3 regions of the Bacillus sp. 5RYD7K genome follow, and region 1 is predicted to be linked to each of the others. Evidence: a T-box and tRNA genes for the amino acid it is inferred to sense, from the RefSeq annotation. Region 1 holds a T-box; the other regions hold tRNA genes.

Region 1 (10,043 bases):
AAATGTTGCCTTTTACGGAGCAACAAGCGGGGAAGCGTACATTAACGGGCGCGCCGGTGAACGTTTTGCGGTCCGCAACAGCGGAGTCAATGTCGTTGTAGAAGGTATCGGAGATCACGGCTGTGAATACATGACAGGCGGCCGGGTTGTCGTCCTCGATGAAGTCGGCAAAAACTTCGGAGCGGGGATGTCAGGCGGTATCGCATACGTCCTGAGCGATGATGCCAAAGCATTTAAACGCAAATGCAACATGGAAATGATTTCATTTGAAAAACTGACGGATGAAACGGAGATCAAAGAAGTAAAAGAAATGGTCAAACGGCATGCGGCGCTGACAAACAGCAAAAAAGCCGCAGACCTCCTGGACAATTGGGAAAAAGCCGCAGAGACCTTTATCAAAGTCATTCCAAAAAACTATAAACAAATGCTCCTCAGCATCGAAGAACAAAAAGCGGCGGGGTTATCAGAAGAAGATGCCATTATGTATGCTTTTGAAGCCAACACAAAGGCTCACCAAACGCCGGCTAAAGATCAAAAACAAGCGGTAGTGCAGTAAGAAAGGGGAGAGGAACATGGGGAAACCAACTGGATTCATGGAAGAAAAACGAGAAAAACCGGCTGAGCGGGACCCTCTCACTCGCTTAAAAGATTGGAAAGAGTATTCGGCTCCATTTTCAGATGAAGCGTCAAAGCGGCAGGGGGCACGGTGTATGGATTGCGGCACACCGTTTTGCCAAATCGGCGCTGATATTAACGGTTTTACATCCGGATGTCCGATTTATAATTTAATACCGGAATGGAATGACCTCGTCTATCGGGGGCGCTGGAAAGAAGCACTGGAGCGCCTTCTGAAAACGAATAACTTTCCTGAATTCACAGGGCGGGTCTGCCCCGCTCCTTGTGAAGGATCTTGTACACTGGCCATTTCAGATCCGGCTGTTTCAATTAAAAACATCGAGCGGACGATCATTGACAAAGGTTTTGAAAACGGATGGATTCAGCCGAGAATTCCAGCGAAACGCACAGGTAAGAAAGTCGCTGTCGTCGGTTCAGGCCCGGCAGGTCTGGCAAGCGCTGATCAGCTGAACCAAGCCGGTCATTCCGTAACGGTCTATGAACGTGCTGACAGAGCCGGCGGCCTGCTGATGTACGGCATTCCGAGCATGAAGCTTGAGAAAAATGTCGTCGAACGCCGTATTAAGCTTTTGACGCAGGAAGGTATAGATTTTGTGACAAATACCGAAATCGGCGTTGACATAACGGCTGATGAGCTCAAAGAACAATTTGATGCCGTCATTTTGTGCACAGGCGCCCAAAAGCAGCGCAATCTGCTGATTGAAGGCCGGGAAGCAAAAGGCGTCCATTACGCAATGGATTATTTAACACTGGCGACGAAAAGCTATTTAGATTCCAACTTCAAAGATAAACAATTTATAGACGCTAAAGGAAAAGACGTCATCGTGATCGGCGGGGGAGACACAGGAGCTGACTGCGTGGCAACCGCGCTGCGCCAAAAAGCGCGCAGCGTGCATCAGTTCGGAAAACATCCTAAACTTCCTCAGACGCGCACGAATGACAATATGTGGCCTGAACAGCCGCACGTCTTCACCCTTGAATACGCCTATGAAGAAGCGCAGGCAAAGTTCGGCAAAGATCCGAGAGAATATTCAATTCAGACGACAAAAATGGTGGCCGATAAACAAGGCCGCTTAAAAGAGATCCACACCATCCAAATGGAAAAAGTCAGAAATGAATTCGGTAAGTATGAATTTCATGAACTGCCCGGAACGGAAAAAGTATGGCCTGCTCAGCTGGTGTTTATCGCCATCGGTTTTGAAGGAACTGAACAGCCATTATTGAAGCAGTTTGGTGTCGATTCGGCAAATCATAAAATTCAGGCGGCATATGGGGATTATAAAACGAATGTTGACGGTGTTTTCGCCGCAGGGGATGCGAGAAGAGGCCAAAGCCTGATTGTATGGGCGATTAATGAAGGCCGGGAAGCAGCGCGCGAAGTCGACAGTTATTTAATGGGGAGCACTGTTTTACCGTAAATAAAGGGGATTAATTATAGAACCGGCTGGGCTCAGCCGGTTTTTTCATATGTCATGGAACTGAACTGTTAACATGATCTGCTTTCTGAAACAGAGCGCCGTATTATTTGTTCTTCCGTTCAGCAGTTTCAAATCGGTGAACGTTCAGAAGGCCTGTTTTGATAGCTGCCTCCAAAACGTTACGTAAAGGATTGTGCTGACATAAGTGATCTGGAAGCGCTGTGCAAGCATCGGACGGCGCCGTTTAAAGGCCATTTCCTGTGCTTTCCCATTTTATTTTATTGACGGGCACTTTACCCGTCGTGTGGCTGTATCATCGAAAAGTTTTAAAAACCGGGAAAACACTTTTTTATTTGAAAGAAATAATATCAAGAGTATGTCAGAGCGGAAAGGCTCCTGGAAGGGTCCGCTCCTCTTTTTAGACATCTATATGAAAGCCGATATTGCCGAACTGCCGTCCTTCCTGCATTCTCTTAATGGCATCGGCTGCTTCTCTTAGAGGGTACATACGGTCGATAATGGGGCGGATGCCGCAGCGTTTTATCAATTCCAGCATTTGCGCGAATTCCTCATTGCTTCCCATTGATGTACCGAGAATATGAATCTGCGGAAAAAACAGCGAGCGAATAGGAAATCCGAGCTGATCACCTGAACTGGCACCGAATGTTACGATCCGGCCATTCGGTTTCATAATGTCAAGGTAGTGTTGATATAAAGCGGGACCGACACCGTCAAGTATGATATCTGCTTTTTTGCCATTCAGCGCTTCATTCCAGTCGCCGTAACTGTCAATTGCCCGGTCTGCACCGTATGACAGTGCGGTTTGTTTTTTGTTTTCGCTGCGGGAGGTGACGCTGACTGTCGCTCCGATTGCTTTTGCCATTCGTAAGGCGTATGTTGCCACGCCGCTCCCGATGCCCGGAAGGATAAGGTGTTCGCCCTTTTTCAATTGTCCTTTTGTAAATAAGGCGCGATAAGCGGTTAATGCTGATAATGGCAGCACGCCCGCTTCCTCCCATGTCAGATGATCGGGTTTTACAATGGCATTTTCCGCAGGAACGATGACATAAGGTGAAAAAGTTCCGTCGCTTGGACCGCCTAAAATATCAGGGACGGCTGGTACATCCTTAACAGTCTTCCAATTCAGCACCGGGTTGATGATGACTTCCGCATGCAGTAAATGAGAACAGACGCCGTGTCCTATTTCAGTTACGATTCCCGCGCCATCTGAACCGAGAATGAATTTTTGGTTTCCGATTTCGTGGCTTTTCATTAAAAACAAATCGCGATGGTTTAATCCGGCTGTTTTCAGCTTTATTTTGACTTCTCCGTTCCCTGGATGTTTGTCAGGTGTCTGCCTGAAATGAAAGCTATTTTCGTGTATGATAATGGCATCCATTATTTTTCTCTCCTTTATGGTTGATGAGAAAAATTTTACAGGCTGTAACAGCTGCAGTAAATGAAGGAAAATTGATAGCCGGCTATCAATAAAAATCATAGCAAGAAGGTGTCCTTACATGGAAAGCGGAGACTTAAAGATTTTTCAGACTGTCGCCCGCAAAGGCAGTATTTCAAAGGCGGCCGAAAGTCTGCATTATGTTCAATCAAATGTGACAAACCGGATTCAGCAGCTGGAACGGCAATTACAAACACAGCTGTTTTACCGGACGAATCGGGGAATGACGCTGACGCCAGCAGGTGAAAGCTTATTGAAAGATGCAGACAGAATTCTGCAGCTGCTATATGAGGCGCAAAAAAACACGCAAGAGGCAGGACATCCGAACGGTCCGCTCCGCATCGGTTCTTTAGAAACGGCTGCAGCCGTCCATCTCCCTCAATTTTTCACGGAGTATTGCAGACGATATCCGAAAGTACAGCTGTCACTGTCGACCGGTGATACACATACCTTAGTGCAGCGCGTCCTGCAGTATGAGCTGGACGGGGCTTTTGTTTATGGGCCGGTTGAACACGAAGACCTTAAACAATCCGCCGTATTCCAAGAAGAATTGATCGTGGTTTCAAATGTGCTGGAAGGCAGCTTGCAAAGCCTGCTGCGAGAGCCGATTCTGTTTTTTGCCGCCGGCTGTTCGCACCGCCGAAAAATAAAAAATATATTGAAAGAGGAAGCAGTGCCTGAACATAAAATCATTGAATTCGGAACGCTGGAAGCCATTATTGGAGCGGTGCAGGCAGGGCTGGGTGTTTCCTTTTTGCCTGCGTCAGCCGCCCGTTATTTTCAAAAACGGGAAAATCTTTTTCATCATCAGCTCCCTGAACGTTTTCGGGATATGAATATATCATTCATCTACCGGCGTGATTTATTTTTGACATCGGCGTTTGAAGAACTGCTGAATGGATTAAAAGCGTTACCGCATGGAAGATGACGTAACAGGACAGCTGAATATGCCGAATTTTTACGATTTTTTTTAAAAAACTTTCTTTTCGCGGAAATTTATGTATAATAAAAGAAAGTTTTTTCGGATAAAGAATCTGCAATGATAAGGACATGAGTCATTTTAACCGGCCATACAGAGAGGGGAGGCAAGGCTGAGACCTTCCCGGCACGAAGAGTGGGCTTACCGCCTTTTGAGCTGTATCGGTGAACGAAAGCAGCCGATACCGTACAGCCGCGTTACGGCAACAATGAGCCGCCGCTTGAAGTGGCGGGAATTTGGGTGGAACCGCGGGTCTGACACACACTCGTCCCTTGTTTTGGGATGAGTGTGTTTTTATGTTGATAAGAAAAATGGCAATGATAAGGACATGAGTCATTCGAACCGGCCATACAGAGAGGGGAGGCAAGGCTGAGACCTTCCCGGCACGAAGAATGAGCTTACCGCCTTTTGAGCTGTATCGGTGAACGAAAGCAGCCGATACCGTACAGCCGCGTTACGGCAACAATGAGCCGCCGCTTAAAGTGGCGGGAATTTGGGTGGAACCGCGGGTCTGACACACACTCGCCCCTTGCTTTGGGATGAGTGTGTTTTTATTTTCTTAAAAATAAAGGAGAGATCAGACCGTGAAGAAACCGCACATTGTCATTACTTTTCCTGACGGGAAACAAAAAGAATACCAGAAAGGTGTTACGTTAGAAGAGATTGCCCAATCAATCAGTCCGGGTTTGAAAAAGGCGTCAGCCGCCGGCAAGGTGAACGGATCGTTATATGACCTTAGAAGAAGCATTCATGAAGACGCTGAAATTGAACTGTGCAGTTTTCAGTCTGAAGAGGGGCTGGGAGTGATGAGACACACAGCAGCGCATGTATTGGCGCAAGCGGTAAAACGTCTGTATCCGAAGGTCTGTTTAGGGACCGGTCCCGTTATTGAGAATGGCTTTTATTATGATTTTGACATGAATGAAACGATTACAGAAAGAGAATTGGCCGTCATTGAAAAAGAGATGAACCGAATCATTTCTGAAAATCCGGAAATCATCAGAGAAGAAATCTCCAGAGAAGAGGCAGAGCATCTGTTTGCTCACGAGCCGCTGAAGCTCGAGCTTTTAGCCGATATTCCGCATCATGATACAATCAGTATTTACCGTCAGGGCGACTTCATTGATTTATGCCGGGGGCCGCACTTGGCGTCTGCCGGTCAGATAAAAGCTTTTTCGCTTACTCATGTGTCAGGGGCTTATTGGCGGGGCGACAGCAATCAAAAAATGCTGCAGCGCATTTATGGGAAGGCATTTTCTTCAAAAAAGGAGCTGAACAGGCATTTTCAGCTGATAAAAGAGGCGGAGAAGAGAAATCATCGAAAATTGGGAGCGGAATTACAGCTTTTTATGTTTTCAGAAGAAGCGCCGGGTATGCCTTTTTATCTGCCGAACGGTCAGTTCATCCGAAATACGCTTGAATCATTTCTGCGTTCAAAGCAGGATGCCTATCATTATCAGGAAGTGCGCACACCTATGATGATGAACCAGCGTCTTTGGGAGCAATCAGGCCATTGGGATCATTATAAAGAGAATATGTATTTCTCAGAAGCCGATCATCAGCGCTTCGCGTTAAAGCCGATGAACTGTCCCGGCCACATGCTCATTTTTAAAGAAAAGCTTCGTTCTTATCGCGATCTTCCGATTCGGATGGCTGAATTCGGCCAGGTGCACCGTCACGAATTCAGCGGGGCGCTCAATGGCCTGCTTCGCGTCAGGTCCTTTTGCCAGGATGATGCGCATATTTTTGTAACGCCTGATCAGATCGAGAGCGAAATCACTTCAGCGCTTCAGCTGATTCACGAGGTGTACACCGCATTCAGTTTTTCCTATGATATTGAGCTGTCAACAAGACCGGACAATTACATGGGAAGCGAACATTTGTGGAACCGAGCTGAGAGCGCACTAGAGAAAGTATTAAAAGAACAGGGATATCATTTTCGGTTTAATCGGGGGGATGGCGCATTTTACGGCCCGAAAATTGATATTCATATAAAAGATGCGCTGAATCGAAGCCATCAATGCGCTACTGTCCAGCTCGATTTTCAAATGCCGGAGAAATTTGATTTAACATATATTGATGAAAAAAATCAAAAAGTCCGTCCTGTTGTTATTCACCGGGCGGTATTCGGATCTCTTGACAGATTTTTCGGAATCATTACTGAACATTTCGGGGGAGCGTTCCCTTTATGGCTTGCTCCGGTACAGGCAAAAATCATCCCGGTATCAAATACCGCACACCGGGACTGCGCAGAACAGGCGCACCGGAAGCTGAAGAACGCGGGTATCAGGGCTGAGCTTGATCAGCGGGATGAAAAACTCGGGTATAAAATCAGAGAAGCACAAATGAAAAAAATACCGTATATTGCTGTTGTGGGTGATCATGAGTGCCGCCATCAATCTGTACAGGTAAGACAATACGGACGGGAAAACACATTTGAAGAGAGTGTGGGTGATTTTGTTTCCCGGATCATAAATGAAACAAAACAAGAGATTCAAGTAAATCGACATTGACATATCGCAAAATCACGATATAATAAAACGTATGAAACCTATTGATGTTTTTAAAGCGTTGTCTAATGAGTCCCGGCTTGAGATTTTACAATGGCTGAAAGAGCCGGACCGTCACTTCGCCCCGCATGATGGCATTGATATGAATGAAATCGGAGTATGTGTAAGTCAGATCACCGATAAGCTTCAGATGACACAGTCAACGGCGTCTCAATATCTTTCCATCCTTCAGCGGGCGGGCCTTATCCAAACGAAACGGATCGGCAAATATACCTATTATAAAAGAGATGAAGAAGCGATAAAGGCGATGGCCGATTATTTTCAGCGCGAAATGTAGGGCTGAATCCTTTGAAGAGGGATTCAGTTTCTTTTTCTGATTACATATCGACATATTGCGATTTGTTTCTGTTTTAATCCTTTATATCGATATATCCCAATATATCTTTATATAAATCATCAATGAAGGAGTGTATCAGATGAAAAATACATGGAAGGTTTACATTTTAGCGATTATCAGCTTTTTAGTTGGGACCTCTGAATATGTGATATCCGGAGTGCTTGATAAAATTGCAGGTTCTTTGGGCGTCACTGTGGCAGCGGCAGGGCAGCTGATTACAATTTTTTCACTCGTTTATGCAATCGGAACGCCTGTCGTGATGGTTCTGACAGCAAGGCTGGACAGAAGGAAGCTTATGATCTATGCTCTGGGGCTGTTTGTTATCGGAAATATCATTTCTTTCCTTGTGCAGGGATTCGGCTTATTTGCGGGAGCGCGGGTGATCATGGCGCTTGGAGCGGGAACCGTGGTGGTAACCGCGCTTACGATCGCAGCAAAAATCGCTCCTCCGGGAAAGCAGGCAAGCTCTCTTGCGTCAGTCATTATGGGATTTACGGCTGCGCTCATTATCGGTGTTCCGATCGGAAGAACCGTGTCTGAAGCTTTCGGCTGGAAGATGGTTTTCGCCGGTATTGCGGCACTCGGAACCATTGCCATGCTGATTATACGTTTCGCGCTGCCTGAGATAAAAGGAGATAAACCCGTGCCGCTCATTCAGCAGCTTTCTTTTTTGAAGAAACGAAAAGTGGCTGTCGGCCTGGCCATCACGTTTTTTTGGCTTGGAGGCTATTCGGTTGCGTATACGTACCTTTCGCCGTTTTTACTGAACGTTACTCATATCAGCAGCGGAATGCTGAGCACATTGCTGCTTATTTTCGGGGTTGCGAGTCTTGCCGGCTCTAAAGCGGGCGGTTTCAGCGCAGACAAATGGGGGGCGCGTCTCACATTAACCGGCGGAATGGCGCTTCATGCTATCATGCTCATGTTATTGCCCTTTGTTACACATTCTGCTGCCGGAGCGGCGGCAGTGCTTATATTTTGGTCCTTTTCCGCCTGGTCATCCGGGCCGGCTCAGCAATATCATTTGGCAACGATGGAGCCGGAATCATCAGGTGTATTACTTGGCCTCAACCAGTCTATGATGCAGCTGGCGATGGCTGCCGGGGCAGGTATCGGGGGCATTGTTGTCACTCATCTGTCTCTTGCGTCAGTGACATGGATTGGTGCAGGCGGTGTTGTCATTGCGATGTGCGGCGTACTTTCACTTATGTTGTTAATGTCTGAAAAAACCTCATCCGAATACAGTGCCGAATAAACAAAAGCCTCGTTTCTCAGTTTGAGAAATGAGGCTTTTTGTTTTGTTATTTTTCACATTTCTTCAAGTTTACGCCGATTGCGGCTCCGTTTCGGCTGGAGTCGGCAACGCCGGTGAAGGTGCCGTTTTCACGATCGATCAGGATGCTTTGCACGTTTCCGATATCAACCGGACTGCTGCCGAATTTATGCCCCATTTCGTTCAGTTTTGTGCGGGCTTCTTCCGGCACTCCTTTTTCATAACGATAGGACGTCATGCTGTTTGTGTAAATTCTCGGTTCTTCGACTGCCGCTTTCAGATCCATGCCGTACTCGACTTTGTTCAGGATCGTTTGCAGAACGGAAGAAATAATCGTTGCTCCGCCGGGGGAGCCGACAGTCAGGACGGGTTCGTTATTTTTAAATAAAATGGTCGGAGTCATGCTGCTGAGCGGACGTTTATTCGGCTGCACTTCATTTGCGCCGCCCGGCACCGCGTCGAAGTCTGTTAATTCATTGTTCAAAACAACGCCATATCCGGGAACCATAATGCCGGAACCGAACAGCTGTTCAATCGTTGTTGTATAAGATACAACATTGCCGAAGCGATCGGTTACCGTGAAGTGAGTCGTTTGACCCTCTTGTTTATCAGTCGGCTGTTCGACTTGTTTATAGTTTGCAGAGCCTTCCTGATAAGCCCAAGGATCGCCGGCTTTCGGTTTTTTATTCACTTTATTCATATCTATCAGCTGTCTGCGGGCATTGATATAATCTGGATTCAAGAGACCTTTGAGAGGGACGTTGACGAATTCTGGATCCCCGGCAAATGCGGCACGGTCAGCATAAGCCAAATGCATTGTTTCTGCGAGAAGCTGATATTTTTGCCAAGAACGGATATCATATTGGGAAAGCTTAAAATCATCCAGAAGGTTCAGCATTTGCAACAGGAAAACACCGCCGGAGCTTGGAGGAGGAGCAGTTGCGATATGGTAGCCCTGGTAATCTCCCCAGATCGGTTCGTCAATCGTCACATTGAAGTTTTTAATATCTTTTTCTGTCATTGAGCCGCCGAATTCCTGCACTGTTTCCGCGAGCTTTTGGGAGAATGCTCCGTCATAGAACGCTTTTGTGCCTTTGTACTTAATAGCTGTAAATGTTTTGGCTAAGTCTTTTTGGACGAGTGTGTCTCCTTCTTTCAGAGGTTCTCCGTTTGGAAGAAACACGTCTTTTGCAGCAGTGTGTGATAATTTGTCTTTATAATCTGAGATGGCGTCAGCTAAAACCGAATCAATCGGAAAGCCTTTTGAGGCAAGTTTAATGGAAGGGGTGATGAGTTGTTTCATGGAGCGGGTGCCCCATTTGTCGAGCGCTTTTTCAAGTCCTTTTAATGTTCCCGGAACACCGACTGCAGTCC
Region 2 (10,043 bases), 1.8 Mb from region 1:
AAACAATTCGTTAATTTCTTCAATCTGCCCGGTGACTTGTCCGGCTGAGGCCATGTATTTTTCTCCGTTAACCACGGTCACGTCGCCGTCGACTTTCCCTTTAATGACCAGCTTGCCGTTTTTTACTGTGACATCGCCCTTTACGGTCTCGCCTTCAGGGACGGTGACCGTGTGATTCTGCACGACAAGGTTCGGCTGCTTTGACACACTGAAATTGTGGTCGTTATGCCAGCTGTTAAAAAAACCGCCGCCCATTAAAATCACAAAAACCGCCGCGGCTGCAATTATCGGATGAGTTTTGATCCATCGTTTTACAGAAGCGCGTTTTTTCTCTTTTGGAAGATTCGCCATAACTTTGGCAGTAAAATCAGCAGGGGCTGTGACATGCGATGTGCTCCGGACGAGCGCTACGGATTTCTCCATTTCATGAAAATGCCGTTTGCAATTCCCGCATGACCGCAAATGTTGTTTTAATACGTCTTCATCTTCAGGAAGGATATCTCCATCAAGATGCTTATGCATAAGCTGCACGATCTGTTCAGGACAGCTCATTTCATCACCCCACTTAAAGATCCCTTAATTGTTTTCTAAGAGCCTCTCTGCCTCTGTGTATCCTTGTCTTGACGGTGCCGACAGGGATATTCAGAATCTCCCCGATTTCAATTAAAGAGAGTTCATCAATATACTTTAATACAATAACCGTTCTGTACTTGTCAGGCAGCTTTAAAATCTTTTTCTGAATTGTGTCCGAAAGCTCCAATGACAACACGGCGTCTTCAGGGAGAACCCCGTCCGCGGCGATCTGCGAATACATCGTCAGCCCCTCTGCGCCCGCCACTTCTGCGTCCAGATAATAATCAGGCTTTTTCTTGCGGATACGGTCAATGGTCAGGTTGGTCGCAATTCTGTAAAGCCACGTTGAAAACTTTCTGTTGATGTCGAAACTGTCGATATTGACATACGCTCTGATGAAAGCTTCCTGCGCAATATCTTCCGCTTCGTGGACATTGCCGAGCATGCGGTAGCAAAGCTGGTAAATCTTATCTTTATAAAGGTCAACGATTTCCGCAAACGCATTTTGATCGCCTTTTTTGACTTGCTTGATTCTTTTTTTAATCAGGTTTTCCATGTTTTATCTTACCTCTGCCCTTCACCGGTCTGTATCTATACGTTGATTGTTTTAAAAGGTTTCATTTTTTTTATTACATTTATTTTACCAAATTTCAGGCAGGGTGTAGATGGAAAATACAGAATATACTGCCTTAACAGCAGCTTAAAAATAGTATATCTGATGAACAATCAGAATTCGAGAAAAAATACCGATAAAAAAAGACACCCTTATACAAAAGGTGTCTGAGACTGGGCTAGCTGGATTCGAACCAACGCATGACGGAGTCAAAGTCCGTTGCCTTACCGCTTGGCTATAGCCCAAAAATGGTGGAGGGGGGCAGATTCGAACTGCCGAACCCTGAGGGAGCGGATTTACAGTCCGCCGCGTTTAGCCACTTCGCTACCCCTCCGTATTTTTTGGAAAACAGTGCCGGCCAGAGGACTTGAACCCCCAACCTACTGATTACAAGTCAGTTGCTCTACCAATTGAGCTAGGCCGGCAAATATGGTGGAGGATGACGGGCTCGAACCGCCGACCCTCTGCTTGTAAGGCAGATGCTCTCCCAGCTGAGCTAATCCTCCATATGACCCGTACGGGATTCGAACCCGTGTTACCGCCGTGAAAGGGCGGTGTCTTAACCGCTTGACCAACGGGCCGTTATGTCCGCGTCGAGCTGACAAAAGTTATTATATACAGGTTATACCCCTTTTGTAAAGAGAAAATTTATTTTTTTTATTTTCAAACTTTTTTACCCGTTTTTTAACTGAAAAACTCGTCCCTTCTCTCTTATTTCATTTAAGATGAAAGTATCAAAATATTGAAGGGAATGGACACAGATGATCTTAGTCAGCTCTTGTCTCGGCGGTATCGAATGCAGGTATAACGGCTCCCACGCCGCCTCGGAAAAAATCCGCAGACTCGTAGAGGAAAAGAAAGCTGTTATGGTCTGCCCCGAACTTTTGGGCGGCTTCACCACTCCCCGCGAACCGGCGGAAATCATCGGCGGCACGGGCGAAGACGTGCTGAACGGAACAGCAAGAATCGTAACGGCATCAGGTGAAGACGTTACATCTTTATATATAGACGGCGCGGAAAAAACGTTAGCATACGCAAAAGAAATAGGCGCCGCAGCGGTCATCCTTAAAGAAAACAGTCCGTCCTGCGGCAGCAGCTTCATCTATGACGGCACTTTCTCCGGGAAAAAGATAATCGGGGACGGCATCACTTCCGCTCTATTAAAACGGGCAGGCTGCCGCGTGTTATCAGAAAATGAACTGGATCAACTATAAAAAGGAGAGTAGATATCATGGTTGCAGCCCTATCCTTTTATAAACCGGAGCATGCAGACGGCCTGAACGGGTTTGTACTCAGTGAAGAAGATAAAATGTTCACAGCTCTCCCGAAGGATGTACTGCCGCAGGCTCTTGTCATCCGGGAGCGCTATCCTACAGTCATTTTAAAAGAAGACACCCCCGTCGGTTTTTTCATTTTACATACCTCAAAGGAAACCATAGCTCCATATTCGAACAGCGTGTCTGCCATTTTACTGAGCGCACTGTCCATAGATGCGCGGCAGCAAGAAAAAGGTTATGCCAAACAAGCGATGCTGCAGCTCCCCGCTTTTGCCGCAAATTATTTTCCTTGGTGTGACGAAATCGTGCTTGCAGTGAACCATCGCAATCATCGCGCAAAGAACCTGTACCAGTCTTCCGGTTTTATTGATAAAGGGCGTCGCAGGATCGGCCCCATCGGCGAACAGCACATTCTGCATCTTTTTTTGTGAAAGCGTTTGATTTTTTTCTTGAAACATATATTCAGAAGCCCATATACTTCAAGTAATAACGACTTGGGAGGGTACATTCATGACAGACCGGCTTAACATTCACAGATTGACCACAGAAACAAGAAATCCGCAGACCGCTTCAATCCATCAAGCAGACACGATGGAAATCCTCCGCATCATTAACCAAGAGGACTTCAAAGTGGCGGACGCCGTTCAGCAGGTGCTGCCTGATATTGAAATTGCCGTTCAATTTGCCCATCAGTCTTTGCGGCGAAACGGCAGGCTGATTTATGCGGGAGCGGGCACAAGCGGCAGACTTGGTGTACTTGATGCGGTTGAATGCCCGCCTACATACAGCGTAAGTCCCGGCACCGTCATCGGTCTGATGGCCGGAGGGGCAGACGCCTTTTTGCAAGCGGCTGAAGGCATAGAAGACAGCGAGGAAACCGGCGCTCTCGATCTCAAAACGATCGGCCTTACCGCTGAAGACACCGTGATTGCCATCGCTGCAAGCGGGCGCACACCGTATGCGGCCGGTGCGCTGAAATACGCAAAAACAATCGGCGCCAAAACCGTCGCGCTCACATGCAATAAGCACTCATTGATCAGCACCTTTGCCGATCACAGCATTGAAGTCGTCGTCGGCCCCGAAGTGATTACAGGGTCAACACGAATGAAAGCCGCGACGGCACATAAAATGATTCTGAACATGATTTCCACGGCCGTGATGATTAAAAGCGGCAAAGTGTACGAAAATTTAATGGTGGACGTTCATGTCAGCAACGAAAAATTGAAAGAACGGGCAATCGGCATTATCCAAAGCATTACGGGCGTTCCGTACGATAAAGCAAAAGAAACCCTTGAGGCCGCAGGCAGCCATGTCAAAACGGCAATCGTCATGCTGAAGACGAATTCGGACGCAACACACGCGAAAGCACTGCTCGAAGAATCGGAAGGCTTCATTGACAAAGCCATAGAACAGCATGTTTCAAGCGAAAAAAATCGCTGATCATTCTTTTGGCTCCGCATAATGTGCCTTTTACCAGCCCGCGCCGTTTTCATGATCGGCGCAGGCGCTTTCAGGACGCGTTTCAGGCACAGCTCCGCGGGACAAATGGTACGGAAAGAGGAGGGTCTTCATGAGCAAAGAGGCATTTTATCAGTCGCTGGCCAAAGATATTCTGGACAACTGCGGCGGTTCAACGAATATTTCGGGCTTTACCCACTGTATGACACGCCTGAGAATTACGCCTTTAGATCAGGACAAAACGGATATTGAAGCGCTGAAACGTCTTGACGGGGTAATAGGCGTCGTCGAAGCCGAAACACTGCAGATCATTCTCGGCACGGGTGTCGTCAATCATGTCGCCGACGCTTTCGCAAAACTGGTGTCACCCGGAAAAAACATTGATTTAAAAGAAGCCGCCTCACGGAAAAAAGCCGATCTTAACAGAAAAAATACAACACCCATCACACTGCTTCTGAGAAAAATATCAAGCATCTTCATTCCTCTAATTCCCGCACTCATTGCATCAGGTTTAATCACCGGCATGACGAAAGCCGTCATTCAGGCCGGCTGGCTCCCGAAAGAATCTCAAATCGCACTTATTTTAACGGTTATCGGTTCAGGCTTATTCGCTTACCTCGGCGTCCTTGTCGGTATCAATGCGGCGAAGGAATTCGGCGGAACACCCGCAATGGGCGGCCTTGCAGGCATATTGATCTTAAACCCCGAGATCGCCAATATCAGTTTATTCGGAGAGAATCTGCTCCCTGGCAGGGGAGGTTTAATCGGCGTTCTTTTCGCTGCGATTTTTATCGCTTATACTGAACGGTTTATCAGAAAGTATGTCCATCAATCCATCGACATTATCGTCACGCCTACTCTGTCTTTGCTCATCACCGGACTGGTGACATATGTCATCTTCATCCCTGCAGGCGGTTTTATTTCTGATTTGATTACATCAGGTTTATTGTCGCTGCTGAATGTCGGGGGAGTGCTGTCGGGATTTGTATTAGGAGCCGCCTTCCTGCCGCTTGTCATCACCGGCCTGCATCAAGGCTTGACTCCCGTGCATTTGGAGCTCATCCGATCCATCGGGGATGACCCGCTTCTGCCGATTCTCGCAATGGGAGGCGCAGGTCAAGTAGGCGCGGCCTTCGCCATCTTTATGAAAACAAAAAAAGCCTCATTGAAAAGAGCGATTGGAGGCGGACTTCCATCCGGTCTGCTCGGAATCGGGGAGCCGCTCATCTTCGGCGTCACACTCCCGCTCGGCCGGCCGTTTTTAACAGCGTGTTTAGGGGCGGGTATCGGAGGCGCCTTTCAAGCTCATTTTCAAGTAGCGACTTTTTCAATCGGTGTCTCCGGCCTTCCGCTCTCTTTTCTCGTACAGCCGGCTCAAATCGTTTTGTATATCATCGGTCTCTTCATCTCTTATGCGGCGGGCTTTGTCTTCACCTATGCTTTCGGATTTAAGGATGACATGGCTGCTGAATTTGAATAAGCCGGGAGGGAACAGAATATGAAAACACTGGTAGCCGCCGTACTCACCATGGTCATCAGCCTCTCTTTTCTGCCGCAGCACAAAGCCGGAGCCCAATCTAAATTATACGACACAGCAAAACTCAGAAAGGTTGATCAAATGATTGAAAAAGACATCGCAGCAGGATTCCCGGGAGCCGTCCTCGTCGTCGTAAAGGACGGACGGGTGATCAAAAAGAAAGCATACGGCTACAGCAAAAAATATGACGGGAACAGCCTTTTATCCCGTCCGAAAAAAATGAAAACGTCAACCATGTTTGATTTAGCTTCCAATACAAAAATGTTTGCGGCGAATTTTGCATTACAGCGCCTCGTCAGCCAGGGAAAGCTGGATGTGTATCAAAAAATCTCGGCTTACCTTCCCGATTTCAAAGACAGGAAAAGCGATCCGATACAAGGAAAAGACCGCATACGCGTCATTGATGTGCTGCAGCATCAATCCGGTCTGCCGGCAAGCTTTTATTTTTATAAGCCGGACACCGCAGGCCCTTTTTATTCACAAGAACGGGACAAAACGATTCGTTTTCTCACCCGGATCCCGCTTGAATACAAACCGGGAACAAAACACGTATACAGCGATATCGGTTACATGCTGCTCGGCTGCATCATTGAAAACATAACCGGAAAAACCCTTGATGCCTATGCGGAACAAGAACTGTACAGACCGCTGAAACTGACGCACACACTGTTTAACCCGCTGCAAAAAGGCTTCAAAGAAAAAACATTCGCAGCTACTGAACGTTTAGGCAACACACGTGACGGGGTTATCCAGTTTCCTCATATCAGGACGTATACGCTGCAAGGGGAGGTTCATGACGAAAAAGCATTTTACTCAATGGGAGGGGTGTCCGGCCATGCAGGACTGTTTTCAAGCGCTGATGACATGGCCGTCCTTCTTCAAGTCATGCTGAACGGCGGCAGTTACAAACACGTTTCTCTCTTCACTCGGCAAACGGCCGATCTGTTCACAACAGCGGCATCCTCTGACCCGACTTTCGCTCTCGGCTGGCGGAAAAACGGCAGCCCTGATATGGAGTGGATGTTCGGCCCTTATGCAAGCAGGCAGGCTTACGGCCATACCGGATGGACCGGCACCGTCACGATCATTGACCCCGCTTATCATCTCGGGATCGCGCTTTTGACCAACAAAAAGCATTCCCCCGTCGTCAGCCCCGGTGAAAATCCGAATGTTTTTGAAGGGGACCTTTTCCCGACCGGAAGCTACGGCAGCGTCGTAAAAGCGATTTACGAAGCCATTGAATGACAACCTATGTCTTTTGTCCAAACTATGACGGCAGGAGGGCGCCATTTTGAAACTTGTCATCTCAGCTGTATTACTGTTGTTTATTGTTTTCGGCACGCATCATGCATCGACAAAACCGGATATTCCGTCACAGGCGGAACAAACGGTATCCCGCATGACATTAGATGAGAAATTAGGGCAGATGCTCATGCCTGACTTTCGCAATTGGCAAAAAAAGGGGCAGTCATCACCTGAGGCTCTTACTCAAATGAATGACGAAGTCGCAGGGCTTATTCAAAAGTACCGGTTCGGCGGCGTTATCTTATTTGCAGAAAATGTAAAAAACACTGAACAAACGGTCCGCCTGACAGATGCCTTTCAAAAAGCAAGCCCTGACATTCCGCTATTATTAAGCATTGATCAAGAAGGCGGCATCGTAACAAGACTTGGTGAGGGCACTCATTTCCCAGGCAATATGGCACTCGGAGCCGCAAGAAAAACAGCCTACGCATCCCAAACCGGCGCAATTATCGGGAAAGAATTGAAAGCACTCGGCATTAATACGAATTTCGCTCCCGTTCTCGATATCAATAATAATCCCGGAAATCCGGTCATCGGCGTCAGGTCATTCAGTTCAGACCGTGATCTGACAGCAACACTCGGCCTTGCCTCAATGAAGGCTCAGCAAAAACAGAATGTCGCTTCCGCCGTCAAACATTTCCCGGGACACGGCGACACGGATGTCGACAGCCACTACGGCCTTCCGCTTGTCACCCACGGTCAAGAAAGGCTGCGGCAGATCGAACTTTATCCGTTCCGTCAGGCCATTCAGGCGGGGGCCGATATGATCATGACAGCCCATGTGCAATTTCCCGCTTTTGACGATACAACCTATAAAAGCAAGCTGGACGGTTCAGACATTCTTGTACCCGCCACACTCTCGAAAAAAGTGATGACTCATCTTCTCCGTGAGGAAATGGGGTTTAACGGCGTCATCGTGACGGATGCATTAAACATGAAAGCCATTGCCGATCATTTCGGCCAGGAAGAGGCGGTCGTCATGGCAATAAAAGCAGGAGTCGACATCGCCCTGATGCCGGCCCAAGTGACATCGCTGCAAACAGAAAACCGCTTTGCCCAAGTTCATTCCGCTTTAAAAAAGGCGGTTCAAAAAGGGGATATTCCTCTTCAGCAAATCAACAAATCGGTGGAGCGCATCATTTCCCTGAAAATAAAACGAGGGATATATCCCACTCCGAAAGAAACAAGTCTGAAAAAGAAGATGGCACAAGCGCATAAAACCGTCGGCAGCAAAAACCATCTGAAGGCTGAAAAACAAATCGCGGAAAGATCCGTCACCGTCTTACAAAACAAAAACCGCACGCTCCCATTCAAACCGAAAAAGAACAGCCGCGTTCTCCTTGCCGCTCCTTATGAAGATCAAACAGCGTCAATGGAACAAACCATTCGGCAGCTCATCAAAAAGAAAAAAATCCGGCCGGTAACCATCAGTAAAATGAACTTCGCCGAGCGCACATTTCATGATGAGCACAAAAAACTGGTATCAGACGCTGATTACGTCATTACAGGCTCATATGTCGTAAAAAATGATCCTGTCGTAAACGACGGCGTCATTGACGATTCCGTCACAGATCCCGGCAAATGGACGACCGCGTTTCCGCGGGCCGTCATGAAGGCTGCGCAGTCGAACCAAAAACCCTTTGTGCTGATGAGTCTTCGGAATCCTTACGACGCCGCGAATTTTGAAGAAGCTGACGCCCTTATCGCAGTCTACGGGTTTAAAGGATATGCAGACGGACAATTTCTCCAGCCAAACATTCCGGCAGGCATTGAAGCGATATTCGGGCAGACAAAACCGAAAGGCAGGCTGCCCGCTGCTATTCCTTCCGTCACCCATCCGGGAACGACACTGTATCCTTATGGTTTCGGTATCAACCTGAAGACCGGAAAACCGCTTTAAACAGGAGGGCTGATCATGAAAACACATACGGCTGCACTTCTCGCCGGACTGGTCGTCATCAGTGCTATGACGGCAGTCTCGGCGGCTTCTGACAGAAACACACACACTGCCAAAAAACCAAGCATCCAAACAGGCATTGACCGCCTGCTGAAAGATTATAAACAAGAACTGAAGGGAAAAAGAATCGGACTGATCACTAATCCGACCGGTGTGAACTCAACATTAAAAAGCAGCGTTGACGTGCTTTATGAGGCACAAGACATGCATTTGACGGCATTATTCGGACCCGAGCACGGTGTTCGCGGCGACGCTCAGGCCGGAGACAAAGTCACATCCTATATAGATGAAAAAACAGGGCTTCCCGTCTACAGCCTGTACGGAGAAACGAGGAAACCGACGCCTGACATGCTGAAAGATACCGATGTGCTGATTTTCGATATTCAGGATGTCGGAATGCGATACTACACCTACATTTATACAATGGCCTATGCCATGGAGGCGGCCAAAGAAAAAGGCATTCCTTTTTATGTCTTGGACCGGCCGAATCCGCAAGGCGGACGACATCCGGACGGCCCGGTTCTTGAACCTGACTACGCTTCATTTGTCGGACTGTATCCAATCCCGCTGAAACACGGCATGACCATCGGCGAGCTTGCTCTTTTATTCAATAAAGAGTTTCATATTGGCGCCGACCTCACCGTCGTAAAGATGAAGCGCTGGAAGCGGACGATGACCATTGAAGATACCGGCCTGCCGTTCGTCCTCCCTTCGCCTAACATCCCGACCCCCGACAGCATATTCGCTTATTCGGCGACAGGATTAATCGAAGGCACGAACGTATCTGAAGGAAGGGGCACGACAAAGCCGTTTGAACTTATCGGCGCACCTTATATGAAAAGCACCGAGCTCGAAGAACGCCTTAACAGTCTCAAGCTTCCGGGCGTCACCTTCAGAGCCGCTTCATTTATCCCCAGCTTCTCCAAGCACCAGGGCAAGCTATGCCACGGCGTACAAGTCTACGTAACGAACAGAAACACCTTTGAAGCGGCAAAAACAGGGCTCTCCATTCTGAAAACCATGCATGACTTATATCCGAATGACTTCTCATTTCTGCCGACAGGAGCTTTTGACAAGCTGATTGGCAACGGCTGGGTACGCAAAAAAATAGAACAAGGCGCTTCCATTCAAGACATCACCACCACCTATCAACGCCGGCTTGATCAATTCAAGCTTGTAAGAAAGCAATACCTCATATACTGACAACATTCGTGTTACACGTGTAACATTTTGACGTATTTCACATTTCCGCTTTTTATAGGAAAACATTCATTTATTTGGTACAATTCAAATGATAACAGTTATCATTTAAATGAATGTTTC
Region 3 (10,043 bases), 1.8 Mb from region 1:
CACCAGCGGTGCGTCCATCCCGGTCCTCTCGTACTAAGGACAGCTCCTCTCAAATTTCCTGCGCCCGCGACGGATAGGGACCGAACTGTCTCACGACGTTCTGAACCCAGCTCGCGTACCGCTTTAATGGGCGAACAGCCCAACCCTTGGGACCGACTACAGCCCCAGGATGCGATGAGCCGACATCGAGGTGCCAAACCTCCCCGTCGATGTGGACTCTTGGGGGAGATAAGCCTGTTATCCCCGGGGTAGCTTTTATCCGTTGAGCGATGGCCCTTCCATGCGGAACCACCGGATCACTAAGCCCGACTTTCGTCCCTGCTCGACTTGTAGGTCTCGCAGTCAAGCTCCCTTGTGCCTTTACACTCTGCGAATGATTTCCAACCATTCTGAGGGAACCTTTGGGCGCCTCCGTTACCTTTTAGGAGGCGACCGCCCCAGTCAAACTGCCCACCTGACACTGTCTCCCCGCCCGATAAGGGCGGCGGGTTAGAAGGTCAATACAGCCAGGGTAGTATCCCACCGATGCCTCCACCGAAGCTGGCGCTCCGGTTTCCAAGGCTCCTACCTATCCTGTACAAGCTGTACCAACATTCAATATCAGGCTGCAGTAAAGCTCCACGGGGTCTTTCCGTCCTGTCGCGGGTAACCTGCATCTTCACAGGTACTATAATTTCACCGAGTCTCTCGTTGAGACAGTGCCCAGATCGTTGCGCCTTTCGTGCGGGTCGGAACTTACCCGACAAGGAATTTCGCTACCTTAGGACCGTTATAGTTACGGCCGCCGTTTACTGGGGCTTCAATTCGCACCTTCGCTTACGCTAAGCGCTCCTCTTAACCTTCCAGCACCGGGCAGGCGTCAGCCCCTATACTTCGCCTTACGGCTTCGCAGAGACCTGTGTTTTTGCTAAACAGTCGCCTGGGCCTATTCACTGCGGCTCTCTCGGGCTTGCACCCTAACAGAGCACCCCTTCTCCCGAAGTTACGGGGTCATTTTGCCGAGTTCCTTAACGAGAGTTCTCTCGATCACCTTAGGATTCTCTCCTCGCCTACCTGTGTCGGTTTGCGGTACGGGCACCTCTCACCTCGCTAGAGGCTTTTCTTGGCAGTGTGGAATCAGGAACTTCGCTACTATAATTCGCTCGCCATCACAGCTCAGCCTTCACGGGAAACGGATTTGCCTATTTCCCAGCCTAACTGCTTGGACGCGGATATCCAATACCGCGCTTACCCTATCCTCCTGCGTCCCCCCATTGCTCAAATGGTGAGGAGGTGGTACAGGAATATCAACCTGTTATCCATCGCCTACGCCTTTCGGCCTCGGCTTAGGTCCCGACTAACCCTGAGCGGACGAGCCTTCCTCAGGAAACCTTAGGCATTCGGTGGACGGGATTCTCACCCGTCTTTCGCTACTCATACCGGCATTCTCACTTCTAAGCGCTCCACAAGTCCTTCCGGTCTTGCTTCACAGCCCTTAGAACGCTCTCCTACCACTGTTCGAAGAACAGTCCGCAGCTTCGGTGATACGTTTAGCCCCGGTACATTTTCGGCGCAGAGTCACTCGACCAGTGAGCTATTACGCACTCTTTAAATGGTGGCTGCTTCTAAGCCAACATCCTGGTTGTCTAAGCAACTCCACATCCTTTTCCACTTAACGTATACTTTGGGACCTTAGCTGGCGGTCTGGGCTGTTTCCCTTTCGACTACGGATCTTATCACTCGCAGTCTGACTCCCAAGGATAAGTCATCGGCATTCGGAGTTTGACTGAATTCGGTAACCCGGTAGGGGCCCCTAGTCCAATCAGTGCTCTACCTCCGAGACTCTTACCTTGAGGCTAGCCCTAAAGCTATTTCGGAGAGAACCAGCTATCTCCAGGTTCGATTGGCATTTCACCCCTACCCACACCTCATCCCCGCACTTTTCAACGTGCGTGGGTTCGGGCCTCCATTCAGTGTTACCTGAACTTCACCCTGGACATGGGTAGATCACCTGGTTTCGGGTCTACGACCACGTACTCATGCGCCCTATTCAGACTCGCTTTCGCTGCGGCTCCGCATCTTCTGCTTAACCTTGCACGGGATCGTAACTCGCCGGTTCATTCTACAAAAGGCACGCCATCACCCGTTAACGGGCTCTGACTACTTGTAGGCACACGGTTTCAGGATCTATTTCACTCCCCTTCCGGGGTGCTTTTCACCTTTCCCTCACGGTACTGGTTCACTATCGGTCACTAGGGAGTATTTAGCCTTGGGAGATGGTCCTCCCGGATTCCGACGGAATTTCACGTGTTCCGCCGTACTCAGGATCCACTCTGGAGAGAACGAAGTTTTGACTACAGGGCTGTTACCTCCTATGGCGGGCCTTTCCAGACCTCTTCATCTACCTCGTTCTTTTGTAACTCCGTACAGAGTGTCCTACAACCCCAAGAGGCAAGCCTCTTGGTTTGGGCTGATCCCGTTTCGCTCGCCGCTACTCAGGGAATCGCATTTGCTTTCTCTTCCTCCGGGTACTTAGATGTTTCAGTTCCCCGGGTCTGCCTTCTCATATCCTATGTATTCAGATATGGATACCACTCCATTACGAGTGGTGGGTTTCCCCATTCGGAAATCTCCGGATCAAAGCTTGCTTACAGCTCCCCGAAGCATATCGGTGTTCGTCCCGTCCTTCATCGGCTCCTAGTGCCAAGGCATCCACCGTGCGCCCTTTCTAACTTAACCGTTAAAAAGAATCACTACGTGATTTCTTGCATTACAATTGAATGTGAATTACTTCTGTTATCTAGTTTTCAAAGAACATTATCTCGAAGAATCGAATGATCCTTCAAAACTAAACAAGACAGGGAACGTTCTGTTTATAAGACCCAAGGTCTTATATTCCGTTAAAATCCTTAGAAAGGAGGTGATCCAGCCGCACCTTCCGATACGGCTACCTTGTTACGACTTCACCCCAATCATCTGTCCCACCTTCGGCGGCTGGCTCCATAAAGGTTACCTCACCGACTTCGGGTGTTACAAACTCTCGTGGTGTGACGGGCGGTGTGTACAAGGCCCGGGAACGTATTCACCGCGGCATGCTGATCCGCGATTACTAGCGATTCCAGCTTCACGCAGTCGAGTTGCAGACTGCGATCCGAACTGAGAACAGATTTGTGGGATTGGCTTAACCTCGCGGTTTCGCTGCCCTTTGTTCTGTCCATTGTAGCACGTGTGTAGCCCAGGTCATAAGGGGCATGATGATTTGACGTCATCCCCACCTTCCTCCGGTTTGTCACCGGCAGTCACCTTAGAGTGCCCAACTGAATGCTGGCAACTAAGATCAAGGGTTGCGCTCGTTGCGGGACTTAACCCAACATCTCACGACACGAGCTGACGACAACCATGCACCACCTGTCACTCTGCCCCCGAAGGGGACGTCCTATCTCTAGGATTGTCAGAGGATGTCAAGACCTGGTAAGGTTCTTCGCGTTGCTTCGAATTAAACCACATGCTCCACCGCTTGTGCGGGCCCCCGTCAATTCCTTTGAGTTTCAGTCTTGCGACCGTACTCCCCAGGCGGAGTGCTTAATGCGTTAGCTGCAGCACTAAGGGGCGGAAACCCCCTAACACTTAGCACTCATCGTTTACGGCGTGGACTACCAGGGTATCTAATCCTGTTCGCTCCCCACGCTTTCGCTCCTCAGCGTCAGTTACAGACCAGAGAGTCGCCTTCGCCACTGGTGTTCCTCCACATCTCTACGCATTTCACCGCTACACGTGGAATTCCACTCTCCTCTTCTGCACTCAAGTTCCCCAGTTTCCAATGACCCTCCCCGGTTGAGCCGGGGGCTTTCACATCAGACTTAAGAAACCGCCTGCGAGCCCTTTACGCCCAATAATTCCGGACAACGCTTGCCACCTACGTATTACCGCGGCTGCTGGCACGTAGTTAGCCGTGGCTTTCTGGTTAGGTACCGTCAAGGTGCCGCCCTATTTGAACGGCACTTGTTCTTCCCTAACAACAGAGCTTTACGATCCGAAAACCTTCATCACTCACGCGGCGTTGCTCCGTCAGACTTTCGTCCATTGCGGAAGATTCCCTACTGCTGCCTCCCGTAGGAGTCTGGGCCGTGTCTCAGTCCCAGTGTGGCCGATCACCCTCTCAGGTCGGCTACGCATCGTCGCCTTGGTGAGCCGTTACCTCACCAACTAGCTAATGCGCCGCGGGTCCATCTGTAAGTGGTAGCCGAAGCCACCTTTTATGTCTGAACCATGCGGTTCAAACAACCATCCGGTATTAGCCCCGGTTTCCCGGAGTTATCCCAGTCTTACAGGCAGGTTACCCACGTGTTACTCACCCGTCCGCCGCTAACATCAGGGAGCAAGCTCCCATCTGTCCGCTCGACTTGCATGTATTAGGCACGCCGCCAGCGTTCGTCCTGAGCCAGGATCAAACTCTCCGATAAATGGATCACAGACTAAGTTCACTGCATCCTGCAGTAACGTCTGTGTGATCTGCATCGTGCAGACCTTAGTTTGACTGACTACGCACATCGCTGTACGATTTATTTAAAACTTTGAATTAACAGGTACGTTTTGTCTTGTTTAGTTTTCAAAGATCATCACCGCTTGTTGAAGCAGCTTTATTATCTTACCACTCAGCTTCTTTTATGTCAACAACTTTTTTCAAGTCGTTTTCGAAGCTTTTTGTTTTGTCTGCTGTTCATCAGCGACGTTTAATAATATACCATGCTATCTCTCTATAAATCAAGTGTTTTTTGAAATAAAGAGAAAAAATATAATCAGTACATTATCTTAAAGTTTGAGAATGGTCGGGAAGACAGGATTCGAACCTGCGACCCCATGGTCCCAAACCATGTGCTCTACCAAGCTGAGCTACTTCCCGATTTTCAAGTGCATTATGGCGCGCCCGAGAGGAGTCGAACCCCTAACCTTTTGATCCGTAGTCAAACGCTCTATCCAATTGAGCTACGGGCGCAAAAATAAATGGAGCGGAAGACGGGATTCGAACCCGCGACCCCCACCTTGGCAAGGTGATGTTCTACCACTGAACTACTTCCGCAAGAAATAAATAATGAACTGTTCAAAATAAAAACAACAGCATCAGAAAAAGGAAAACTCAGTTATGCTCCAACCGGTGTAGCTCTCTGCTTAATCTAAAGCAAAAGCATATCCGGAAATTCATACAGTGCATTATGACAAAAGTAATTATATCAGGGTTTTGATAAAAGTCAATACCGTTTAACAATTTAATAATAATCTAAATCTGTACTAACCTAAGGCTGCAAAAAAGAAAACTTCGTTCTCTGGGTCAGAACTTGGCCATTCAAGAAATTAAACTACTTAGATCTATTATACATACAATTAAGTTAACCTAATTATGCTATTTATATCACGGGAGCCATATCTCTTTGAAAATGAAGAAAGCAGACTTCCTAAGAAGGCTGCTGTTATATTTTCACCTTAATTTCTGCGGAGAGCAGTAACAGGGTCTTTGCCTATTTAAATACAAAAATAACAGTTTCATAACGCGCGGAAACTGCTTCAGATCAACGTATTTAGATAAGCTTCCAAGCGGGCTCGAACCGCTGACCTCTTCCTTACCATGGAAGTGCTCTACCTGCTGAGCTATGGAAGCAATGGCTCCGCAGGTAGGACTCGAACCTACGACCGATCGGTTAACAGCCGATAGCTCTACCACTGAGCTACTGCGGAATATTATAAGCTTCATAAACAAAAACATGGTAGATAAAACAAAAAGCTTGGCGGCGTCCTACTCTCACAGGGGGAAACCCCCGACTACCATCGGCGCTGAAGAGCTTAACTTCCGTGTTCGGCATGGGAACGGGTGTGACCTCTTCGCTATCGCCACCAAACCATTGAGAGTGTTCTCTCAAAACTAGATAACAGTAAGCATACATTCAAAAATGGTTAAGTCCTCGATCGATTAGTATCTGTCAGCTCCATGTGTCGCCACACTTCCACCTCAGACCTATCAACCTGATCATCTTTCAGGGATCTTACTTCCTTGCGGAATGGGAAATCTCATCTTGAGGGGGGCTTCATGCTTAGATGCTTTCAGCACTTATCCCGTCCGCACATAGCTACCCAGCGATGCCCTTGGCAGAACAACTGGTACACCAGCGGTGCGTCCATCCCGGTCCTCTCGTACTAAGGACAGCTCCTCTCAAATTTCCTGCGCCCGCGACGGATAGGGACCGAACTGTCTCACGACGTTCTGAACCCAGCTCGCGTACCGCTTTAATGGGCGAACAGCCCAACCCTTGGGACCGACTACAGCCCCAGGATGCGATGAGCCGACATCGAGGTGCCAAACCTCCCCGTCGATGTGGACTCTTGGGGGAGATAAGCCTGTTATCCCCGGGGTAGCTTTTATCCGTTGAGCGATGGCCCTTCCATGCGGAACCACCGGATCACTAAGCCCGACTTTCGTCCCTGCTCGACTTGTAGGTCTCGCAGTCAAGCTCCCTTGTGCCTTTACACTCTGCGAATGATTTCCAACCATTCTGAGGGAACCTTTGGGCGCCTCCGTTACCTTTTAGGAGGCGACCGCCCCAGTCAAACTGCCCACCTGACACTGTCTCCCCGCCCGATAAGGGCGGCGGGTTAGAAGGTCAATACAGCCAGGGTAGTATCCCACCGATGCCTCCACCGAAGCTGGCGCTCCGGTTTCCAAGGCTCCTACCTATCCTGTACAAGCTGTACCAACATTCAATATCAGGCTGCAGTAAAGCTCCACGGGGTCTTTCCGTCCTGTCGCGGGTAACCTGCATCTTCACAGGTACTATAATTTCACCGAGTCTCTCGTTGAGACAGTGCCCAGATCGTTGCGCCTTTCGTGCGGGTCGGAACTTACCCGACAAGGAATTTCGCTACCTTAGGACCGTTATAGTTACGGCCGCCGTTTACTGGGGCTTCAATTCGCACCTTCGCTTACGCTAAGCGCTCCTCTTAACCTTCCAGCACCGGGCAGGCGTCAGCCCCTATACTTCGCCTTACGGCTTCGCAGAGACCTGTGTTTTTGCTAAACAGTCGCCTGGGCCTATTCACTGCGGCTCTCTCGGGCTTGCACCCTAACAGAGCACCCCTTCTCCCGAAGTTACGGGGTCATTTTGCCGAGTTCCTTAACGAGAGTTCTCTCGATCACCTTAGGATTCTCTCCTCGCCTACCTGTGTCGGTTTGCGGTACGGGCACCTCTCACCTCGCTAGAGGCTTTTCTTGGCAGTGTGGAATCAGGAACTTCGCTACTATAATTCGCTCGCCATCACAGCTCAGCCTTCACGGGAAACGGATTTGCCTATTTCCCAGCCTAACTGCTTGGACGCGGATATCCAATACCGCGCTTACCCTATCCTCCTGCGTCCCCCCATTGCTCAAATGGTGAGGAGGTGGTACAGGAATATCAACCTGTTATCCATCGCCTACGCCTTTCGGCCTCGGCTTAGGTCCCGACTAACCCTGAGCGGACGAGCCTTCCTCAGGAAACCTTAGGCATTCGGTGGACGGGATTCTCACCCGTCTTTCGCTACTCATACCGGCATTCTCACTTCTAAGCGCTCCACAAGTCCTTCCGGTCTTGCTTCACAGCCCTTAGAACGCTCTCCTACCACTGTTCGAAGAACAGTCCGCAGCTTCGGTGATACGTTTAGCCCCGGTACATTTTCGGCGCAGAGTCACTCGACCAGTGAGCTATTACGCACTCTTTAAATGGTGGCTGCTTCTAAGCCAACATCCTGGTTGTCTAAGCAACTCCACATCCTTTTCCACTTAACGTATACTTTGGGACCTTAGCTGGCGGTCTGGGCTGTTTCCCTTTCGACTACGGATCTTATCACTCGCAGTCTGACTCCCAAGGATAAGTCATCGGCATTCGGAGTTTGACTGAATTCGGTAACCCGGTAGGGGCCCCTAGTCCAATCAGTGCTCTACCTCCGAGACTCTTACCTTGAGGCTAGCCCTAAAGCTATTTCGGAGAGAACCAGCTATCTCCAGGTTCGATTGGCATTTCACCCCTACCCACACCTCATCCCCGCACTTTTCAACGTGCGTGGGTTCGGGCCTCCATTCAGTGTTACCTGAACTTCACCCTGGACATGGGTAGATCACCTGGTTTCGGGTCTACGACCACGTACTCATGCGCCCTATTCAGACTCGCTTTCGCTGCGGCTCCGCATCTTCTGCTTAACCTTGCACGGGATCGTAACTCGCCGGTTCATTCTACAAAAGGCACGCCATCACCCGTTAACGGGCTCTGACTACTTGTAGGCACACGGTTTCAGGATCTATTTCACTCCCCTTCCGGGGTGCTTTTCACCTTTCCCTCACGGTACTGGTTCACTATCGGTCACTAGGGAGTATTTAGCCTTGGGAGATGGTCCTCCCGGATTCCGACGGAATTTCACGTGTTCCGCCGTACTCAGGATCCACTCTGGAGAGAACGAAGTTTTGACTACAGGGCTGTTACCTCCTATGGCGGGCCTTTCCAGACCTCTTCATCTACCTCGTTCTTTTGTAACTCCGTACAGAGTGTCCTACAACCCCAAGAGGCAAGCCTCTTGGTTTGGGCTGATCCCGTTTCGCTCGCCGCTACTCAGGGAATCGCATTTGCTTTCTCTTCCTCCGGGTACTTAGATGTTTCAGTTCCCCGGGTCTGCCTTCTCATATCCTATGTATTCAGATATGGATACCACTCCATTACGAGTGGTGGGTTTCCCCATTCGGAAATCTCCGGATCAAAGCTTGCTTACAGCTCCCCGAAGCATATCGGTGTTCGTCCCGTCCTTCATCGGCTCCTAGTGCCAAGGCATCCACCGTGCGCCCTTTCTAACTTAACCGTTAAAAAGAATCACTACGTGATTTCTTGCATTACAATTGAATGTGAATTACTTCTGTTATCTAGTTTTCAAAGAACATTATCTCGAAGAATCGAATGATCCTTCAAAACTAAACAAGACAGGGAACGTTCTGTTTATAAGACCCAAGGTCTTATATTCCGTTAAAATCCTTAGAAAGGAGGTGATCCAGCCGCACCTTCCGATACGGCTACCTTGTTACGACTTCACCCCAATCATCTGTCCCACCTTCGGCGGCTGGCTCCATAAAGGTTACCTCACCGACTTCGGGTGTTACAAACTCTCGTGGTGTGACGGGCGGTGTGTACAAGGCCCGGGAACGTATTCACCGCGGCATGCTGATCCGCGATTACTAGCGATTCCAGCTTCACGCAGTCGAGTTGCAGACTGCGATCCGAACTGAGAACAGATTTGTGGGATTGGCTTAACCTCGCGGTTTCGCTGCCCTTTGTTCTGTCCATTGTAGCACGTGTGTAGCCCAGGTCATAAGGGGCATGATGATTTGACGTCATCCCCACCTTCCTCCGGTTTGTCACCGGCAGTCACCTTAGAGTGCCCAACTGAATGCTGGCAACTAAGATCAAGGGTTGCGCTCGTTGCGGGACTTAACCCAACATCTCACGACACGAGCTGACGACAACCATGCACCACCTGTCACTCTGCCCCCGAAGGGGACGTCCTATCTCTAGGATTGTCAGAGGATGTCAAGACCTGGTAAGGTTCTTCGCGTTGCTTCGAATTAAACCACATGCTCCACCGCTTGTGCGGGCCCCCGTCAATTCCTTTGAGTTTCAGTCTTGCGACCGTACTCCCCAGGCGGAGTGCTTAATGCGTTAGCTGCAGCACTAAGGGGCGGAAACCCCCTAACACTTAGCACTCATCGTTTACGGCGTGGACTACCAGGGTATCTAATCCTGTTCGCTCCCCACGCTTTCGCTCCTCAGCGTCAGTTACAGACCAGAGAGTCGCCTTCGCCACTGGTGTTCCTCCACATCTCTACGCATTTCACCGCTACACGTGGAATTCCACTCTCCTCTTCTGCACTCAAGTTCCCCAGTTTCCAATGACCCTCCCCGGTTGAGCCGGGGGCTTTCACATCAGACTTAAGAAACCGCCTGCGAGCCCTTTACGCCCAATAATTCCGGACAACGCTTGCCACCTACGTATTACCG

The links. The T-box of region 1 lies ahead of thrS (threonine--tRNA ligase). A T-box ahead of a tRNA ligase gene usually reads a tRNA of that ligase, here a tRNA-Thr.
Region 2: it encodes a tRNA-Thr, which carries the amino acid that the T-box ahead of thrS (threonine--tRNA ligase) is inferred to sense. The anticodon was not compared.
Region 3: it encodes a tRNA-Thr, which carries the amino acid that the T-box ahead of thrS (threonine--tRNA ligase) is inferred to sense. The anticodon was not compared.

The regions. Positions count from the first base shown of each region.
Region 1 covers NZ_CP191200.1:2,826,537-2,836,579, forward strand. Annotated here, with positions in the region: gene gltB (glutamate synthase large subunit) at 1-556, shown strand, start outside; gene gltD (glutamate synthase small subunit) at 573-2,054, shown strand; gene ACQE26_RS14435 (zinc-binding dehydrogenase) at 2,473-3,453, opposite strand; gene ACQE26_RS14440 (LysR family transcriptional regulator) at 3,572-4,438, shown strand; T-box leader at 4,798-5,022, shown strand; gene thrS (threonine--tRNA ligase) at 5,074-7,002, shown strand; gene ACQE26_RS14450 (ArsR/SmtB family transcription factor) at 7,034-7,336, shown strand; gene ACQE26_RS14455 (MFS transporter) at 7,476-8,651, shown strand; gene ggt (gamma-glutamyltransferase) at 8,698-10,043, opposite strand, start outside.
Region 2 covers NZ_CP191200.1:650,185-660,227, forward strand. Annotated here, with positions in the region: gene rsiW (anti-sigma-W factor RsiW) at 1-552, opposite strand, end outside; gene sigW (RNA polymerase sigma factor SigW) at 566-1,129, opposite strand; tRNA gene ACQE26_RS03165 (tRNA-Gln) at 1,360-1,431, opposite strand; tRNA gene ACQE26_RS03170 (tRNA-Tyr) at 1,436-1,520, opposite strand; tRNA gene ACQE26_RS03175 (tRNA-Thr) at 1,539-1,611, opposite strand; tRNA gene ACQE26_RS03180 (tRNA-Val) at 1,617-1,692, opposite strand; tRNA gene ACQE26_RS03185 (tRNA-Glu) at 1,696-1,767, opposite strand; gene ACQE26_RS03190 (2-thiouracil desulfurase family protein) at 1,948-2,400, shown strand; gene ACQE26_RS03195 (GNAT family N-acetyltransferase) at 2,418-2,894, shown strand; gene murQ (N-acetylmuramic acid 6-phosphate etherase) at 2,974-3,903, shown strand; gene ACQE26_RS03205 (PTS transporter subunit EIIC) at 4,034-5,401, shown strand; gene pbp4b (penicillin binding protein PBP4B) at 5,420-6,703, shown strand; gene ACQE26_RS03215 (glycoside hydrolase family 3 protein) at 6,750-8,663, shown strand; gene ACQE26_RS03220 (exo-beta-N-acetylmuramidase NamZ family protein) at 8,679-9,923, shown strand.
Region 3 covers NZ_CP191200.1:673,565-683,607, forward strand. Annotated here, with positions in the region: rRNA gene ACQE26_RS03285 (23S ribosomal RNA) at 1-2,718, opposite strand, end outside; rRNA gene ACQE26_RS03290 (16S ribosomal RNA) at 2,893-4,442, opposite strand; tRNA gene ACQE26_RS03295 (tRNA-Pro) at 4,806-4,882, opposite strand; tRNA gene ACQE26_RS03300 (tRNA-Arg) at 4,899-4,975, opposite strand; tRNA gene ACQE26_RS03305 (tRNA-Gly) at 4,985-5,059, opposite strand; tRNA gene ACQE26_RS03310 (tRNA-Thr) at 5,563-5,635, opposite strand; tRNA gene ACQE26_RS03315 (tRNA-Asn) at 5,638-5,712, opposite strand; rRNA gene rrf (5S ribosomal RNA) at 5,758-5,873, opposite strand; rRNA gene ACQE26_RS03325 (23S ribosomal RNA) at 5,925-8,853, opposite strand; rRNA gene ACQE26_RS03330 (16S ribosomal RNA) at 9,028-10,043, opposite strand, start outside.